DNA from 3 places in the uncultured Stenotrophomonas sp. genome. Region 1 is predicted to be linked to each of the others. Evidence: predicted binding sites of a transcription regulator. Region 1 holds the regulator's gene; each other region holds the start of a gene.
What was found. The regulator HrcA, encoded in region 1, represses chaperone genes, less so after heat shock. The targets are predictions, from matches to a motif close to TTNGCACTCNNNNNNNNNGAGTGCNAA.

Region 1 (6,178 bases):
TGGGGATTTCGATACGGCGCTCGATGCCGCGCACCGCTTCTTCCAGGTCCAGTTCCATCACGTAGCCGACATCGGCACCGCGACGGGCCTGGCGCGGACCACCACCGGCGCCACCGAAGATGTTGCCGAAGATGTCGCCGAAGATGTCGCCCATGTCCGGGCCGCCCGGGCCGCCGCCACCGCCCATGCCGTGCTCGAACGCGGCATGGCCGTGCGCGTCGTACATGCGGCGCTTGTTGGCATCGGACAGGGTTTCGTAGGCTTCCTTGCACTCCTTGAAGGAGGCTTCGGCGGCACTGTCGCCCGGGTTGCGGTCCGGGTGGTACTTCATCGCACAGCGGCGATAGGACTTTTTCAGTTCTTCTTCGGTCGCGGTGCGGGAAACGCCCAGCACCTCGTAATAATCGCGCTTGCTCATGGCTTGGATCGGGTTCCGGCAGTCAGGCGTTCAGGGATGCGACAACGGGACGTTGCCTGCGCAACGTCCCGTCGGCTGTCCGGATCAGGACTTCTTGTCGTCCTTGACTTCGGTGAACTCGGCGTCGACCACGTCGTCGTGCGCGCCACCGTTGCCTGCGGCACCGGCGTCGGCACCCGGAGCGCCACCACCCTGCTCGCCCGCGGCAGCGGCCGCGAACAGCGCCTGGCCGGCTTCTTCCAGCGTCTTCGACTTGGCTTCGATCTGTGCCTTGTCGTCGCCCTTCATCGCCGTTTCCAGGTCGGCCAGGGCCGCCTCGACCTTGCCGATGACGTCGCCACCGACCTTGCTGCCGTGTTCGGTGATCGCGGTACGGGTACCGTGGATCAGCGCGTCGGCCTGGTTGCGGGCCTGGACCAGCTCATGGAACTTCTTGTCTTCTTCGCGGTTGGCTTCGGCGTCGGCGACCATGCGCGCGATCTCGTCCTCGGACAGGCCCGAACCGGCCTTGATCTCGACCTTCTGTTCCTTGTTGGTCTTCTTGTCCTTGGCCGACACGTGCAGGATGCCGTTGGCGTCGATGTCGAAGGACACTTCCACCTGCGGCAGGCCGCGCGGGGCCGGCTCGATGCCGGACAGGTCGAACTTGGCCAGCGACTTGTTATAGCGGGCCTGTTCGCGCTCACCCTGCAGCACGTGCACGGTCACCGCCGACTGGTTGTCCTCGGCGGTGGAGAACACCTGCGAGGCCTTGGTCGGGATGGTGGTGTTCTTTTCGATGATCTTGGTGAACACGCCACCCATGGTTTCGATGCCCAGCGACAGCGGGGTCACGTCCAGCAGCAGCACGTCCTTGACGTCGCCGCCGAGCACGCCGCCCTGGATCGCCGCACCCAGCGCCACGGCTTCGTCCGGGTTGACGTCCTTGCGCGGTTCCTTGCCGAAGAACTCGGTCACGGCCTGCTGCACCTTCGGCATGCGGGTCTGGCCGCCGACCAGGATCACTTCGCTGATGTCGCTCGAGCGCAGGCCGGCATCGTTCAGCGCGATGCGGCACGGTTCGATCGACTTCTTGATCAGGTCTTCGACCAGCGCTTCCAGCTTGGCGCGGGTGAGCTTGATGTTCAGGTGCTTCGGACCGGAGGCATCGGCGGTGACGTACGGCAGGTTCACTTCGGTCTGCTGGCTGGTCGACAGCTCGATCTTGGCGCGCTCGGCGGCGTCCTTCAGGCGCTGCAGGGCCAGCGGATCCTTGCGCAGGTCGATGCCCTGGTCCTTGTTGAACTCGTCCACCAGGTATTCGATGACGCGGTTGTCGAAGTCTTCGCCGCCCAGGAAGGTGTCGCCGTTGGTGGCCAGCACTTCGAACTGCTTCTCACCGTCGACGTTGGCGATTTCAATGATCGACACGTCGAAGGTGCCGCCGCCCAGGTCGTACACGACGATCTTGCGGTCCTTGCCGTCGCCCTTGTCCAGGCCATAGGCCAGGGCAGCAGCGGTCGGCTCGTTGATGATGCGCTTGACTTCCAGGCCCGCGATGCGGCCGGCGTCCTTGGTCGCCTGGCGCTGGCTGTCGTTGAAGTAGGCCGGCACGGTGATCACGGCCTCGGTGACGGTCTCACCCAGGAACGCTTCGGCGGTCTTCTTCATCTTCTCCAGCACGCGGGCGGAGATTTCCTGCGGCGCCATCTTCTTGCCGTCGCTGGTCTGCACCCAGGCGTCGCCATTGTCGTGGGCCAGGATGCCGTAAGGCACGTGCGCGATGTCCTTCTGGACTTCAGCGTCGGTGAACTTGCGGCCGATCAGGCGCTTGACGGCGTAGAAGGTGTTCTTCGGGTTGGTCACGGCCTGGCGCTTGGCCGAGGCACCGACCAGCACTTCGCCGTCCTTGGTGTAGGCGACGATGGAAGGCGTGGTGCGGTCGCCCTCCGCATTTTCGATGACGCGGGCCTTGCCGCCGTCCATGATCGCCACGCACGAGTTGGTGGTGCCGAGGTCGATACCAATGATCTTGCCCATGGGGGAGACTCCTGAAATGTGGGAAACATCCGGCTGCTGCCGGGTTATGAATGGGATGTGTGGGACGCTGCTGTCACTTTCAAGCCACCTGTCGAACACAGTGTCCGATCGTGGCGAAACGCGTTCAGGTCAGTCCCGCGCGACCACGACCAGGGCCGGGCGCAGCAGGCGGTCGTTGAGCAGGTAGCCCTTCTGGAACACCTGCACCACGCTGCCGGGGGCGGCGCCGGGGGCGTCGACCTGGCTGATCGCCTGGTGGTGCTCCGGGTTGAAGGTCTGGCCGGTCGGGTCGAGCAGGGTCAGGCCGTTGTCGGCGGCGACTTTGAGCAGTTGCTTGTAGGTCAGCTCCAGGCCTTCGCGCAGCGGGCTCGGCTCGGCGCCGGCGGCATTCAGGCCGGCGTCCAGGCTGTCGAACACCGGCAGCAGTTCGCCCAGCAGCTTTTCATTGGCGAAGCGGCGCGCCTGTTCGACGTCGCGGGCCACGCGCTTGCGCTGGTTGTCCAGGTCGGCGCGCTCACGCAGCGACTCGGACCGGAGCAGCGCCACTTCGTTGTGCAGGGCGTCGAGCTGCTGCTGCAGGGTGTCACCCGCGGCGGCGTCGCCGGCCGGGGTCTGGGATGCGATATCAGGCTGATCTTGGTTCATTTCCGGATCCTTGGCGGTGACTCTCCGCCTCCACCCACCCCTATGTGGGCGGCCGGACCCGATTCAAGAGCCAGGGCGCGCGTTATGTGCGATCCCGGGACAATCCGCCCCCGGCCGGCACATCCAGCGCCGCGCCCAGCACCTGCGCGGTAGCCTCCACCAGCGGGATCATGCGGTCATAGGCCATCCGCTTCGGCCCGATCACCCCCAGCACGCCCAGCACCTGGCCGCCGGCGGAGTACGGCGCGGTGACCAGCGAGATGTTCTCCAGCGGCATCACCCCGGTCTCCTCGCCGATGAAGATGCGCACGCCCGGGGCCTGGATGGTGCGCTCCAGCAGCTGCAGGATCTCGCGCTTGCTGGCGAACAGGTCGAACAGCTCACGCAGCCGGTCCAGGTCGGACAGGTCCTGCACCCCCATCAGCCGGGTCTGCCCGGCCAGCACCATGTCGTCGGCCGGCGGCGCCATGGCCTGCTCGGCCAGTTCCACGCTGTGCGCCAGCAGCTGTTCCATTTCCGAACGCGCCTCGCGCAGCTCCACCAGCAGCCGCGAGCGGATCTCGGCCAGCGGGCGGCCGGCACAGTGCGCGTTGAGATAGTTGGCGACCTGCTCCAGCTCGGCCGGCTCCCAGCTGCGCCGCGGTTCGATCACCCGGTTCTGCACCTCGTTGTCGGCGAACACCAGGATGGCCAATACCCGGCGCGCATCCAGCGCCACGAAATCGATGTGCCGGAAGGCGAACTGTTCACGCCGCGGCGCGCCGACCACGCCGACGAAATGACTCATCGCCGACAGCAGTTCCGACGCGCTGCCGAGCAGGGCCTGGGTGCCCGCCCCGGTGGACAGCTCGCTGCGCAGGCGGGTCAGCTCGCCCTCGCCCGGGGGCTGCATCTTGACCAGGCTGTCCACGAACACCCGGTAGCCGTGCGCGGTGGGCACGCGCCCGGCCGAGACGTGCGCCGAGCTGAGCAGGCCCAGATCCTCCAGGTCGCCGAGGATGTTGCGGATGGTGGCCGGGCTCACGTCCAGCCCGGCCAGCCGGGCCAGGGTCTGCGACCCGACCGGTTCGCCGTCCTGGATATGGCGCGCGATCAGCGTCCGCAGCAGGTGGCGGGCGCGCGGGGCGAGATGGGGCGCGGAGGGGTGCATGGAATCAACCTGTGAGACGCGACATTGGATAATGGCAGGCCACCGCCCGGCAAGGGATCGGGAATTGCCGATTGGAGCTGCCCCCCGCCCATGCTAGCGTTGCGCGGCTCGAGAACCCAACACCATGCTCAGACATCTATCGATCAAGGATTTTGCCGTGGTCCGCGCCACCGAACTGGAGTTCGGCGCGGGCATGACCGTGGTTTCCGGCGAGACCGGCGCAGGCAAGTCGCTGATGGTCGACGCGCTGGGCTTCCTGTCCGGGCTGCGCGCCGACAGCGGCGTGGTCCGCCACGGTGCGGCACGCGCCGAACTGTCGGCCGAGTTCGCGCCCGCCGACGATGCCCCGGCGCGGCGCTGGCTGCGCGAGAACGAACTGGACGATGACGAACAGTGCCAGCTGCGCCGGATCATCCGTGCCGACGGCGGTTCGCGGGCCTGGATCAACGGGCGCCCGGTCACCCTCTCGCAGCTGACCGAACTGGCCGGCATGCTGGTCGAAATCCACGGCCAGCACGAGCAGCAGGCGCTGCTGGCGCGGCCGTCGCAGCTGGCCCTGCTGGACGCCTTTGCGCGCAACGACGCCGAGCGCGCCCAGGTGCGCCAGGCCGCCACGCGCTGGCAGGCGCTGGTGGACGAAGCCGAGGCGCTGTCGCGCCAGGGCGATGTCAGCGACCGCATCGGCTTCCTGGAACACCAGCTGGGCGAGCTGCAGCGCGAAGACCTCGAGCCGGCCTCGATCGTCGCACTGGGCAGCAGCCACCGCCGCCAGGCCCACGCCGGGGCGCTGGTCAGCGCCTGCGACGTGGCCGCCGCCCGGCTCAATGGCGACGACGAGGTGTCGGTGCTGCAGCTGCTGCAGCAGACCCGCCACGACCTGTCGCGCGTGGCCGAACACGACGCCCGCCTCGGCGAGGTGGACGCGCTGCTGGACAGCGCGGTCATCCAGCTGCACGAGGCCCTGGCCCTGCTGGACCGCGTGCACGACGACCTGGACGCCGACCCGGAGCAGTTCGAGGACATCGAACGCCGGCTGGGCCGCCTGCATGACCTGGCGCGCAAGCATCGGGTGCCGATGGAAGCGCTGGCCGAGCAGCGCGACGCGATGGAAGCCGAAGTGGAGCAGCTGCGGGGCGCCGACGTGCGCCTGCAGGCGCTGGCCGGCGAGATCGACCGCGCCGCCGCCCAGTGGCAGGCGGTGGCGGCAACGTTGAGCGCCAGCCGTACCCAGGCGGCCAAGGCCCTGTCCGACACCACGACGACGCTGATCGGCGAGCTGGGCATGGGTGGCGGCCAGTTCCTGATCGAACTGGAACCGCACGCGGCCGGCCGGCCGGACCCGAACGGCGCCGAGCGGGTCGAATTCCTGGTCGCCGCCAATGCCGGGCAACCGCCGCGCGCCCTGCGCAAGGTCGCCTCCGGCGGCGAGCTGTCGCGCATTTCGCTGGCCATCGAAGTCGCGGCGCTGGGCCTGGATGCGGTACCGACCATGGTGTTCGACGAAGTCGACTCCGGCATCGGCGGCGCGGTGGCCGACATCGTCGGCCAGAAGCTGCGTGCGCTTGGCGAAAAGCGCCAGGTGCTGTGTGTCACCCACCTGCCGCAGGTCGCCTCCAAGGGCCACGCGCATTACCGGGTCAGCAAGGCACCGGTGGACGGCATGACCCAGAGCGCGGTGGAAAAGCTGGACACGCGTGCCCGCGAGGAAGAACTGGCGCGTATGCTCGGCGGCGTGGAGGTCAGCAAGGAAGCCCGCGCAGCCGCACGCAAACTGCTGCAGGAAACGTAGAGCCACGCCCTGCGTGGCTGGGGGCGCAGGCACCTGCCGATGACATGTACCGGTCAGGCCACCGGCCTGCCCAGGTCCACGTTTTCCACCAGGAAATCCAGCAACGCCCGCACCCGCAGCGGCAGGTAACCGCCCTGCCCCACGAACACCGCATGCA
Region 2 (6,178 bases), on a different contig from region 1:
GCGGCGTACCGTGAAGACCTATCGGCTAGAACTCATCATGGCGGTGGGGTTCCGCGTGCGATCACCACGAGGCGCGCAGTTTCGCCGTTGGGCAGCGGAGGGCCTGTCGCAGTACCTGGTCAAAGGCTTCCTGCTCAACGACGAACGACTCAAGGACGCCGAGCGCGCGGACTACTTCAAGGAACTGCTGCTCCGCATCCGCGACATCCGAAGCTCGGAGAAGCGGTTCTATCAGACGCTGCGTGATCTGTTCAAAGCCAGCAGCAGCGATTACGACGGCACGGCAGCAACAGCGAAGACGTTCTTCGCCAGCATCCAGAACAAGCTGGTCTTCGCCATTACCGGCCGCACCGCTGCGCAGCTGATTGTCGAGCGTGCCGATCCCGACGTGCCTCACATGGGCCTGACGAACTGGTTGGGCGACAAGCCCCGCAAGTCCGACGCGGTCGTGTCAAAGAACTACCTGACGCAGAGGGAACTCGATCAGCTGAACCGGCTGGTCACCATGTTCCTCGACTTCGCAGAAGACCGTGCCGAGCGTCGCATCGAAACCCGGATGGACGACTGGATCACGCAGACCGACCGTTTCCTGGACTTCAACGAACGCGCTGTGCTCAACGGTCCGGGCCGCATCTCGAATCAGCAGATGGAGTTGATCATCGCGGAGCGCCGCGTAGCGGACGGAATCACATCTGAGCGCGAGGCCGAGGTCGACATGCGGCAGTTGCAAACAGAAGCCAAGCGTCTCGCCTCCGCCGTGAAGCAGGACTGACCGGTTCCAACCTTATTTTCTTACTGTCATCCCAGGAACGCCCTAATGAAAATCCTCGTCATCGGCTCCGGCGGCCGTGAACATGCCCTGGCCTGGAAGCTGGCCCAGTCGTCACGTGTCAGCGAGGTGCTGGTTGCACCGGGCAACGCGGGCACCGCCACCGAGGCCGGCTGCCGCAACGTGCCGGTGAAAGTCACTGACCTGGACGGGCTGCTGGCGTTGGTGCAGGCGGAAGGCATCGAGCTCACCGTGGTCGGGCCGGAAGTGCCGCTGGTGGCCGGCGTGGTGGATCGCTTCCGCGCTGCGGGCCACCGCATCTTCGGGCCGACCGCGAAGGCAGCGCAGCTGGAAGGCAGCAAGGCCTACGCCAAGGACTTCCTGGCCCGCCACGGCATCCCCACCGCGTTCTATGCCGTGCATACCGAGGTGGACGCAGCGCTGGCCTACGTCCGCGACAAGGGCGCACCGATCGTGGTCAAGGCCGATGGGCTGGCGGCGGGCAAGGGCGTGATCGTGGCGATGACGCAGCAGGAGGCCGAAGACGCCGTGCGCGACATGTTGTCGGGCAACGCGTTTGGTGATGCCGGCGCGCGCGTGGTTATCGAGGAATTCCTCGATGGCGAGGAAGCCAGCTTCATCTCGATGGTCGATGGCACCACGGCGCTGCCGATGGCTACCTCGCAGGACCACAAGCGCGTGGGCGACGGCGATACCGGCCCGAACACCGGCGGCATGGGCGCGTACTCACCTGCACCGGTGGTCACCGACGAGGTACACGCACGGGTCATGCGCGAGGTGGTGAACCCCACCGTGCAGGGCATGATCGCCGACGGCATTCCGTTCACCGGGTTCCTCTACGCCGGCCTCATGATCGATGCCAGCGGCGCGCCGAAGGTGATCGAATTCAACGTGCGCTTCGGCGATCCCGAAACCCAGCCGGTGATGCTGCGGCTGCAGTCGGATCTGGTGGAACTGGTCGAAGCAGCGATCGATGCACGCCTGCATGAAGTAGAAGCGCAGTGGGACCCGCGCCCCTCGCTGGGCGTGGTGATGGCGGCGGCGCCCTACCCGGAAACGCCGATGACCGGTGATGTGATTCACGGGCTGGACCAGGTGCCGTCTACGGCCAAGGTGTTCCACGCCGGCACCACACTGGACGCGCAGGGCCAGGTGCTCAGCGCGGGTGGGCGTGTGTTGTGCGTGGCAGCGCTGGGCGACAGCGTGGCCGATGCGCAGGCCAATGCGTATGCGGGCGTGGCGAAGGTGACGTGGGAGCACGAGTTCCACCGCAACGACATCGGCTGGCGAGCGATCGCGCGCGAGACGGCGTAAGAGCAGCCGACTAACAGTCGGCTCTACCTTGGCGGTAGGTGCCCACCGTTGGTGGGCACGCCTCTGCCGCAACAAAAAACCCGGCGATGCCGGGTTTTCTGTCTGCTGCGTTTGCTGCCGCGTTAGGCGGTGAACAACGCCTTCATCTTCTTCAGCGCGTTCGCTTCGACCTGACGGATGCGTTCGGCGGACACGCCGTACTCATCGGCCAGCTCCTGCAGCGTCACCTTGCTGTCGGCGTCCAGCCAGCGGCGACGGATGATGTCGCGCGAGCGGGCGTCGAGCTCGGCCAGGCCTTCGCGCAGCAGCTGCAGCTGGTTGTCTTCGCTGTCGGCACGCTCGTAGGCCATCGACGGATCTTCGTCGTTGGCGACCAGGAACGCAGCCGGCGATGGCGGCGCGTGATCGTTGTCGTCATCGCTGGGCGCATCGAAACCGATATCGCGGCCGGACAGGCGCGATTCCATCTCGAGCACTTCGCGCTCGGACACGTTGAGGTCCTTGGCGACGGCGGTGACTTCAGCCGCGTTCAACCAGCCGAGGCGGGTCTTGGACTTGCGCAGGTTGAAGAACAGCTTGCGCTGCGCCTTGGTCGTGGCGACCTTGACGATGCGCCAGTTCTTCAGGATGAACTCGTGCATTTCGGCACGGATCCAGTGCACAGCGAAAGACACCAGGCGAACGCCCATGTCCGGATCGAAGCGCTTCACGGCCTTCATCAGGCCGATGTTGCCTTCCTGGATCAGGTCGCCCAGCTGTAGGCCATAGCCGTTATAGCCACGGGCCACGTGCACCACGAAGCGCAGGTGGGAATGGACCAGCTCGCGCGCGGCGTCCAGGTCCTGCTCGTCGCGGAAGCGGCGGGCCAGGTCCTGTTCGTCATCGACCGTCAACACCGGGATCTGGTGCACGGCGCCGATGTAGGCGTCCAGCGAACCGAGCGCACTGGGAATCGGGAGATTGTTTGCCACAAGGGCAGTAGACATGTTCTGGCTCATAGGGGTCATCTTATCAGTCCTGTATTTGGACTGCTGACAGTTCAAAAAGTTCCAGCGTTCCGCAGGTGAAACGCTGACGCAGATCAGGCCCCTAACGTACCGCGAAATGGTGACAGTTGCGAGTTGCCGCCCCTCGTCGCAATTTCACTATAAATCAATACGATACGGGCCAAAATGTCACCACCACGTCGTTTTGGGCAGGACAATCCCACAAAGATCGGCCCATTCAGGATGAAAATGTTGCCAGGCATTCAGCCGAAGCGCCGGCAGAGCTGAACGGTAGCCCAAAATCCCGGCGTCGGACGGTGCCAGCCAGGCATGGCCTGGCTCTACGCGGCAGGGAGTTCCGCACGAATGAGCAGCCCAAAAGCCCGGATGCCACGTGCGCCCGCAAGAGCAGCCAGGCAGGGCCTGGCTCTACGCCGCGCCTCCCCACACCCCACAGTAATGCCACCGAAGCCGACCTCGGAAGCCGCAATGCCCGGTAGTGCCACGCCTTGCGTGGCAGGCCAGACAATTCCGAAGCCGGAAACACGCCTTGCGTGGCAGGCCAGACAATTCCGAAGCCGGAAACACGCCTTGCGTGGCAAGCCAGCCAATTCCGAAGCCGGGAATACCCCATGCGTGGCAGGCCAGACAATACCGAATCCTAGTAATACCCCGAAAGATTCAAGAAGAACCCCTTCGCCTCATACCGCAACTCAGTCAGGTCATCACTGAACTCGGTGAAGTTGTACCCCGCACCAATCTTGAAGTTCTGCCCCACCTGGCGGTCCACGCCCACCAGCCAGCCTTTCTTGTCGCCGCCCTCGCGCACGTCCAGCCAGCGGTACTCGCCCATGGCCTCCCACTGCGCGAACAACCGGTAGCGCAGCTGCAACGCCGAGAAGTTGACCCGGCTGTCCAGCCATGCGCCCTCGCCGCGCCCGGTGCGGTAGTCGCCCCAGCGCCCCGCAAGCTTGGCGGCGACCTCCCAGCGGTCGCTCACCTGCATCACCCCTTCGAACGAGACGATCTGCGACTTCTGGTCGTACACGTTGCCGCCCTCCTGCCCCAGCGACGCCACGTCATACAGATAGGTGTACTTGCCGAACGCCGCCCATCGGGTGTTGTCGTGCGGCCGCCAGGCAAAGCCCAGGTTCGACTCCACCAGCTTGGCGTCGGCCAGCGGGTTGCGCCTGTCATCGGTGTCGGCGTAGTTGGCGCGCAGGGCGATGCGCCAGTCTTCGTTGACCTTGTACAGCAGCCGGTTGGTGGTCACCCACTGGCGGCGGTCTTCGGCCCCTTCGTCGCGGCGGTATTCCAGCTTGCTGGTCCACTGCGTGTCGGCATCGGTGCGGCCGCCGTTGACGCTGTAGGCGCGGCGATCGACGCGGCCGGTGGTGGCGTCCAGTTCGCCGTCCATCACCGTGAAGCCCAGCGTCCAGCCCTGCGCCGGATAGAAGTCCATGCCAAAGGTATGCACCAGCCCCGCGCTGTCGTCGCGGCGGTCCTTCAGGTACTGGCTTTCATTGAACACGTTGACCTGGCTGCTCAGGCGCCAGCGCTGTCCCAGGGTCCAGCCCGACTGCAGCCCGGTGTCGTACAGCGGGTCGGTAGTGGTCCGGTCGGTGCTGTAGCTGTAGTTGCCGTAGAAGCTGTGCTCGGGCGTCATCCAGTACTCGCCTTCGAGCTTCGCGCCGTCGCCGCGGCTGCCGCTGCTCACTTCCGCGCCCAGGCTGGAGCGGTTGCCGAACAGGTAGCGCGCCCCCAGCGTGGCCAGGTCGTTTTCTTCGTAGGCGCCGCCGTCGTCGTCCACGGTCAGCTGCCCTACCCCGTACAGCTCCCACTTGGCGCCCAGCCGCTGCCGATAACTCAACGCGGCCAGCGTGCCATCCACGTCGGTGCCGGCATTCTCTTCGCGCACCCGGCGCAGTTCGGCGCCCAGCTGGCCATCGTTGCCCAGCCGCCAGTCCATGGTCAGCTGCGACTGCTCCACGGCCACCTCGCCACGCTCGGCACGGCTGTGCCGACCGTAGAGGCTCAGGTTGTCGGTGAAATAGCCCAGGAATTCGGCACCGTATTCTTCCAGTGCCAGCCCGCTGTCCATGCGTGACACCGAGAAGCCGGCGTCCACGTCACGCCACCACGCGCCCATGCTCCAGTCCTGTTTCGTCCAGCCCAGCTCGCGCAGGTTGGCGCGCGCTTCCACCGCGCGAGCATCGCCCTTGCGGTCGCCGCTGACCGGATTGCGCTGGATGAAGCTCAGGCCGCCGTTGTCCGAATAGAAGATCGGTGCGGCGGTGGCCTCGGTGCGGGTCTGCTCCAGCTTCAGGTAGGTGCCACGGCCGGCCTGCAGGGTGAGGTCGGCGCCCATCAGGCTGTAGTCGTCGCCACTGCGGTTTTCGTCGACGTAGGTACCGCCGACCGCCACGTGGTCGCCGAACCACTGCTTGCCGCGCAGGCCGGCGCTGACGTCATCGGTGCTGAACCCCAGCGGGATGTACTCGTAGTCCACCAGCAGCAGCTGGTCATAGCCATCCAGCGGCGTATCGCGGGTCAGCGTGCGCACGTTCTCACGGGTGATCTGGGACAGCGCGCGGGTCAGGAACAGGCGACCCTGGATCTCGTTGATCTCGTAGTCCACGCCGCGCTGCAGGTTGGTACGTACTTCGGTCCTGCCCGTGGTGCGGTCGCGCACTTCCAGCACCACCTGCTCCGAACCGGGCAGCAGGTCGGTGTGGCGCAGGTAGTAGAGGCTGCCGCCGGTGCCGAGGAACTCGCTGTGACCGAGCGCGGACTGCGCCTCGGAGCCGAAGGCCTTCAGCAGCGAACGCGGGTCGCCCAGCGGCGTGGTCGCACGCGAGCGCCAGCTCACCGCCGCGCCGTACAGCGAACGCACGTACTGGCCATACTCGGTGCCGGTGAAGCCGGTGGCGAAGTTGCCCCACAGCGCCTGGTTCTGGTCCCAGTCCACGCGCACGTAGAGCTTGCCCTGCGTGTCGATGTCGCGATACGTGGTGGAGTCGTCACCGTACACCGGGTAGTACTGGTCCGGGTCGAGGCGGCGGAACACGTCGCGGGCGTCGGCATCCAG
Region 3 (6,178 bases), on a different contig from region 1:
CGGCATCGTCGGCGGCCTTGCCGGGCAGTACCGCCACCAGGCGCTCGCGATAGGTTTCCACCTCGCCGAAGAAATCGTCGTGGTGCTTTTCGCCCGCCGGCATCTGCAGCGCCTGCGCGCTGAACGCAGCATCGGTCTTGACCGTGGTGCGGTGGCGATAGAGGTAATAGCCCGGTGCGATCTTCCAGCTGATCTGGAGGGTGTCGCGGTCGCGTGCCTGTGCGCTCAGGGCAAAGGCTTCATCCACCGGCAGCAGGTCTTTTTCGCTGACGGCAAGCGCCGGCAGGGACACCACGAACAGCGCGCACAGCGCGGCAAAGCGACCAGACAGCGTCATCAATCATTTTCCTCTCGGGTCTGGGCCCGAATCCAATCCAGGTAGGCCGGCAGGCCAGCGCGGGTTTCGACCGCGATGCACTCGGGGAGTTCATACGGGTGCAGCACCTGCACGCGGGCGATGGCCGCATCCAGGCGGCTGCCGGTGGTCTTGATCACCAGTTGGACCTCGTGGTCTTCGGTGACCTCGCCCTGCCAGCGATAGGTCGAGTGCGCCCCGTCCAGCCGCGTCACGCACGCGGCCAGGCGTTCTTCCACCAGCGCCTGCGCCAGCCGCGCGGCGGTGGCGGTGTCGGGGCAGGTGGTGAAAAGCATGAATACGGAATCGGGGGTCGACATGACCGCCGAGTATAGAGATCGCAGACTGTCGATGCCGGCCGGTTCCGATGGAAACCGGCCGGATGGCGCGAACCCCGGTGGCGCCGGCGGGTGGCCGGCGCCCCGGATGACCGTAGCCCCGGCCGTTGGCCGGACCCCGGGATCCCTCAGTTCGCCAACTCGCAGGTCGCCGGCTTGGCCGACGTGAACAGCGCCGGGGTGGCCCATTCCGGGTGGTCGATGAACGGATTGCGATTCCCCTGGAAGCTGAAAACCACCTCGTTCCGGGCCTTTTCGGCCGCACTCGGCGGGTCGGCCAGGTGCCAGTCGATCAGCGTGGAGAGCAGGCCCATGTAGGCCGGCGAGGACGAGGTCTTGACGATCCGGCTGCGGTCGTCGGTCAGCTCCAGATCCGGTTCGGACTGCCCGGTGGCCGCATCCTTGCCGCCCTCATAACGGATCGCCATGTACATCACCGCACGCGCCATGTCGCCCTTGCGCTGGCCCCACACTTCGAAGGTGCCGGTATTGCCGTCCGGGCTTCGTACCCAGTTCGAGTTGCCCGGGTACCCACCGCTGCCACCGCCCTGGCCGTTGTTGTTTTCCGTGGCGCGCTCGCCGCAGCTGGCGTCGCATTTCGCGAACGGCTTGTTGCCACGGTCGGCGTTCCACTGGGTGTCGGACAAATACAGCATGTGCGTATCGGTGTAGGGCGCATACGGCAGGCCCTTGTCGCCGGTGGTGCTGGCAAAGCCCAGCGAGTTCGGCCAGGTGTGCTCGCGGTTGTAGGTCAGGCCGCTGCCGGTGCCCGCGCGGTCGCTGACCTTGGCGTAGCTGCGGTTGCGGTAAGCGTCCAGGATCCTGCCGCTGTTGTTGGGATCCTCGTCGGCGATCTCCAGGATCGTCCAGGTGCTGGTGCCGGAGCCACTGTAGGGGTAGGCGGTGTGGCCCTTGATGGTGGCGTGCAGCGAGCAGCGCAGCTGGCTGGGGCTGGAGGTGTTCACCTTCGAGTAGTAACTCCCCGGGTCCGGATCGGGGCCCGGATCGCCGCCACCGGCGGCGGCCACGTTGAACGCGATGCGGGTGTCGGCGGCCGGACGGGCGCCCTGCGCGTCCTTGATCCTGGCTGCACGGATGTCGAACCGGCATGCCTCGCCGGCGACCAGCGCGGTGTGGGTGGACAGGGTGAAGGTGGTGCCGCTGCCGGCATGGGTCAGCGGAATGCTGCCGGACTGGCCGCAGCTGAGTACGAAGGCACCGCTGCTGGCGGTGACGTTCTCGCTGAAGGTCACCGCCAGGTCGGCCGCGGCCGGGAACGTGGTGGCGCCCTGCTCCGGGGTGGTGGTGCGCACCGAGGGCGGCGTGTTCGGACCGGTGCCGCCACCGCTGCCGCCACCGCTGCCGCTGAAGGTCTGGCCGTGGTTGCAGGCGCCGAAGGTCTGCGCGGCGGATGCGGCCCAGGTGAAGTGGGCGTACTGGCTGCCGCTGCCGGTGAGCTGCAGCGAGGTGCCCGGCGCGGTGCTGTTGGTTTCGCTGACCGGGATGTTCTGGCTGGTCAGTCCGGCGGCCGGGCCCGCGGCGGCGGTGACGGTGCCTTCGTAACTGATGAACTGGACCACCTTGCCGCTGCCATCGACCAGCGCGATGCCGTCGTTGGCGCCGTTCTGCAGGCCATTGGTGGGGTAGGTGACCGTGGCGATGCGCGCGCTGCCGCAGCCGGCCGCGGTGCCGGCCGGCACCGGGTTGCTGGCATACACCGTGGCGGCCGACGGCGTGCTGCCGTTGTACAGGTAGAGCATGTAGCCGGTGAGGTCTTCGCCGCCGGTGGCGACCACTTCGATCGCTTCGCCGACGTCCCCGGCCGGAGTGCTGTCGTCGTAGTGCAGTTCATTGATGAATACGTCGGCCCGGGCCGGGCTGACCGCCAGCGCCAGCAGGCACCCCAGGGACAGTGGTGTGAGCAACCGCATCTACGTCTCCTTGTGATTGGGTTTTGCCGAGCGAATCTAGCTAATCCATATGACACATCTATCGATATGTCCGGTTGGACACGCCACACTGGGACGTGCGTCAAGATTTTGGCCAAAGACGCCGCCGTTACCCGGCATGCACGGGAATTTCCGCTTGCCCCCTTGAAAGGGCGGGGCAGGCCACCATCTCTGCCCTGTCCCGCACTGCGGGTTTTTTCGCGAGCGATGCTGGCAGTCACCCTGCGTGAGTGCTAACATCGCCGGACTTTTTCAGACCAATCAATAACTTAAGAGGTCCCGCATGAGCATCAAGCCGCTTCACGACCGCGTTGTGGTCAAGCCGATCGAAGCCGACGAAATTTCCGCCGGCGGCATCGTCATTCCGGACTCGGCCAAGGAAAAGTCGACCAAGGGTGAAGTCGTGGCCGTGGGCCCGGGCAAGCCGCTGGACAACGGCAACGTGCGCCAGCCGTCGCTGAAGGTCGGTGACAAGGTCATCTACGGCCAGTACGCCGGCAGCAGCTACAAGAGCGAAGGCGTGGAATACAAGGTCCTGCGCGAAGACGACATCCTCGCCATCATCGGCTGAGACGGCGTCGCTCGTTCAGCCGGGCCCGGCCCGGCTCTACCCATCCCCTATTGATTCAGCCACGCATGGCGTGGCTCTACAGAAAAGGTAATCGCAATGGCTGCCAAGGAAATTCGTTTCGGTGAAGACGCCCGTTCGCGCATGGTGCGCGGCGTCAACGTTCTCGCCAATGCCGTCAAGGCCACCCTGGGCCCGAAGGGCCGCAATGTCGTGCTCGAGAAGAGCTTCGGCGCCCCGACCATCACCAAGGACGGCGTGTCCGTCGCCAAGGAAATCGAACTGTCCGACAAGTTCGAGAACATGGGCGCGCAGATGGTGAAGGAAGTCGCCTCGCGTACCAACGACGACGCCGGCGACGGCACCACCACCGCCACCGTGCTGGCCCAGGCCCTGATCCGCGAAGGCGCCAAGGCCGTCGCCGCCGGCATGAACCCGATGGACCTCAAGCGCGGTATCGACAAGGCCGTCGTGGCCGCCGTCGCCGAGCTGAAGAACATCTCCAAGCCCACCGCTGACGACAAGGCCATTGCCCAGGTCGGCACGATCTCGGCCAACTCGGACGAGTCGATCGGCAACATCATCGCCGAAGCGATGAAGGAAGTCGGCAAGGAAGGCGTGATCACCGTTGAAGAAGGCTCGGGCCTGGAAAACGAGCTGGACGTGGTCAAGGGCATGCAGTTCGACCGCGGCTACCTGTCCCCGTACTTCATCAACAACCAGCAGTCGCAGACCGCCGACCTGGATGACCCGTACATCCTCCTGCACGACAAGAAGATCTCCAACGTGCGCGACCTGCTGCCGGTGCTGGAAGGCGTCGCCAAGGCCGGCAAGCCGCTGCTGATCGTGGCCGAGGAAGTCGAAGGCGAAGCGCTTGCCACCCTGGTGGTCAACACCATCCGTGGCATCGTCAAGGTCGTGGCCGTCAAGGCCCCGGGCTTCGGCGACCGTCGCAAGGCGATGCTGGAAGACATGGCCGTGCTGACCGGTGGCACCGTGATCTCCGAAGAGATCGGTCTGTCGCTGGAGAAGGCCACCATCAACGACCTGGGCCGCGCCAAGAAGGTGCAGGTTTCCAAGGAAAACACCACGATCATCGACGGCCTGGGCGACAAGGCAGCCGTGGAATCGCGCGTGGCCCGCATCAAGACCCAGATCGAAGACACCTCGTCCGACTACGACCGTGAAAAGCTGCAGGAACGCGTGGCCAAGCTGGCCGGCGGTGTGGCCGTGATCAAGGTCGGTGCCTCGACCGAAATCGAAATGAAGGAAAAGAAGGACCGCGTCGACGACGCCCTGCACGCTACCCGTGCAGCGGTCGAAGAAGGCGTGGTGCCGGGCGGCGGCGTTGCCCTGGTCCGTGCGGTCACCGCGCTGGCTGGCCTGAAGGGCGCCAACGAAGACCAGAACCACGGCATCCAGATCGCCCTGCGCGCGATGGAAGCGCCGCTGCGTGAAATCGTCGCCAATGCCGGCGAAGAGCCGTCCGTGATCGTGAACAAGGTCAAGGAAGGCACCGGCAGCTACGGCTACAACGCCGCCAACGGCGAGTTCGGCGACATGCTCGAGTTCGGCATCCTGGACCCGACCAAGGTGACCCGTTCGGCCCTGCAGAATGCGGCGTCCATCGCCGGCCTGATGATCACCACCGAAGCGATGGTGGCTGAAGCGCCGAAGAAGGACGAGCCGGCCATGGGCGGCGGCGGCATGGGCGGCATGGGTGGCATGGGCGGCATGGACTTCTAAGGTCCCCGCACACGCGACATCCTGTCGTGCTGTACATGAAGACCCCGCCGCAAGGCGGGGTTTTCTTTTGTCCGCTTGACGCCGCTACCGGACGAAGGTCTTGTTGCCGTATTCCCAGGTCCACGGCGCGCCGGTGTCGCCGAGCACGAAGCGCACCAGTGCCGGGAACGCCGCTTCCGCACGTACGTCGTTGCCCAGGATCACCACGCAGCGCTGGCCGCGTTCCACGCAGACCAGGGTGTTGCCCACCGCATCGTCGTGCCCGCCCTTGTAGAACGCGTGGCCCTGCGGCCCATCGAAGACCACCACTCCCAGGCCCGCGGCCAGGTCCGCGCGACGCCGCGACGGTGGCAGTTCATCCTGCAGCGTAGGGAACTGCGAGGCTGTGGTGATCGGCCACTGCGCGCGCACCAGCTCACGTCGCGATGCAGGCGAAAGGCCTTCACCGCTCACCAGCGCGGCGGCAAGCCGCGCGATATCGGTGATGGTGGTGTCCATCGAACCCGCCGCCCGCACACGGCTGCGTTCGTCATGCGGTTCGGTGCTGCCGTCCTGGGTCCAGCCGTCGGCGAGGTTGCCGGCGAAGTCCGCGCGCCAGGTCATGCTGGTACGGGTCATGCCGAGGCGATCAAACACCCGCCGCTGCATTTCCCTGCCCACGTCCAGGCCTACGCCTTGTTCGAGCACGAACTGAAGCAGGATCAGCCCTTCCCCGGAATACGCATATCGCGTGCCCGGGTCGAAATGCAGCCGCAGTTTTCCCTCCGGTTCAAGAAAGGCGAAGTTGGAGAAGCCGCTGCGATGGCTGAGCAGCATGCGTGGGGTGATCTGCTGCCAGCGCGGGTCGTCCTTCAGGTCGGGCCAGGGCGCGTAGCGCTTGTCGGCCGGATAATCCGGCAGTGGACGGTCCAGGTAGGCAGCGATGGGGCGATCCAGGTCCACGATGCCGTCGTCCACCAGCTGCAGCACCATGTAGGCAAACGCCGCCTTGGTCAGCGACGCGGCGTACATGATGGTGTCTGGCTGCAGCGGCTCGCCGGCCGCATTGCGTTTGCCGGCCACGTGCACCTGCGCGACCTTGCCGTCATCAATCACGGCCAACGCCAGCCCCTGGGCGTGGGTTGCCCGCATCAGACGCTGCATCTGCGCATCCACCTCGGGCGGGGACGGCAGCGCGTGGGGTGGGGCGGCGGCCAGCGCAGCGGACGCGGGCATCAACAGG

Region 2: rpoH (RNA polymerase sigma factor RpoH) is a predicted target of HrcA. The motif match lies at 3,113-3,139, and genes of this name have one in related genera.
Region 3: RWO33_RS14735 (co-chaperone GroES) is a predicted target of HrcA. The motif match lies at 2,853-2,879, and genes of this name have one in related genera.

The regions. Positions count from the first base shown of each region.
Region 1 is NZ_CAUQPH010000015.1:40,795-46,972, reverse strand. It holds gene dnaJ (molecular chaperone DnaJ) at 1-418, opposite strand, end outside; gene dnaK (molecular chaperone DnaK) at 503-2,437, opposite strand; gene grpE (nucleotide exchange factor GrpE) at 2,567-3,082, opposite strand; gene hrcA (heat-inducible transcriptional repressor HrcA) at 3,165-4,232, opposite strand; gene recN (DNA repair protein RecN) at 4,357-6,021, shown strand; gene RWO33_RS05135 (LysR family transcriptional regulator) at 6,075-6,178, opposite strand, start outside.
Region 2 is NZ_CAUQPH010000045.1:18,784-24,961, reverse strand. It holds gene rhuM (RhuM family protein) at 1-772, shown strand, start outside; gene purD (phosphoribosylamine--glycine ligase) at 818-2,104, shown strand; gene rpoH (RNA polymerase sigma factor RpoH) at 2,227-3,102, opposite strand; gene RWO33_RS10310 (hypothetical protein) at 3,752-6,178, opposite strand, start outside.
Region 3 is NZ_CAUQPH010000096.1:792-6,969, forward strand. It holds partial or broken gene RWO33_RS14720 (protein-disulfide reductase DsbD domain-containing protein) at 1-340, opposite strand, end outside; gene cutA (divalent-cation tolerance protein CutA) at 337-675, opposite strand; gene RWO33_RS14730 (endonuclease) at 822-2,624, opposite strand; gene RWO33_RS14735 (co-chaperone GroES) at 2,926-3,213, shown strand; gene groL (chaperonin GroEL) at 3,310-4,956, shown strand; gene RWO33_RS14745 (serine hydrolase domain-containing protein) at 5,041-6,178, opposite strand, start outside.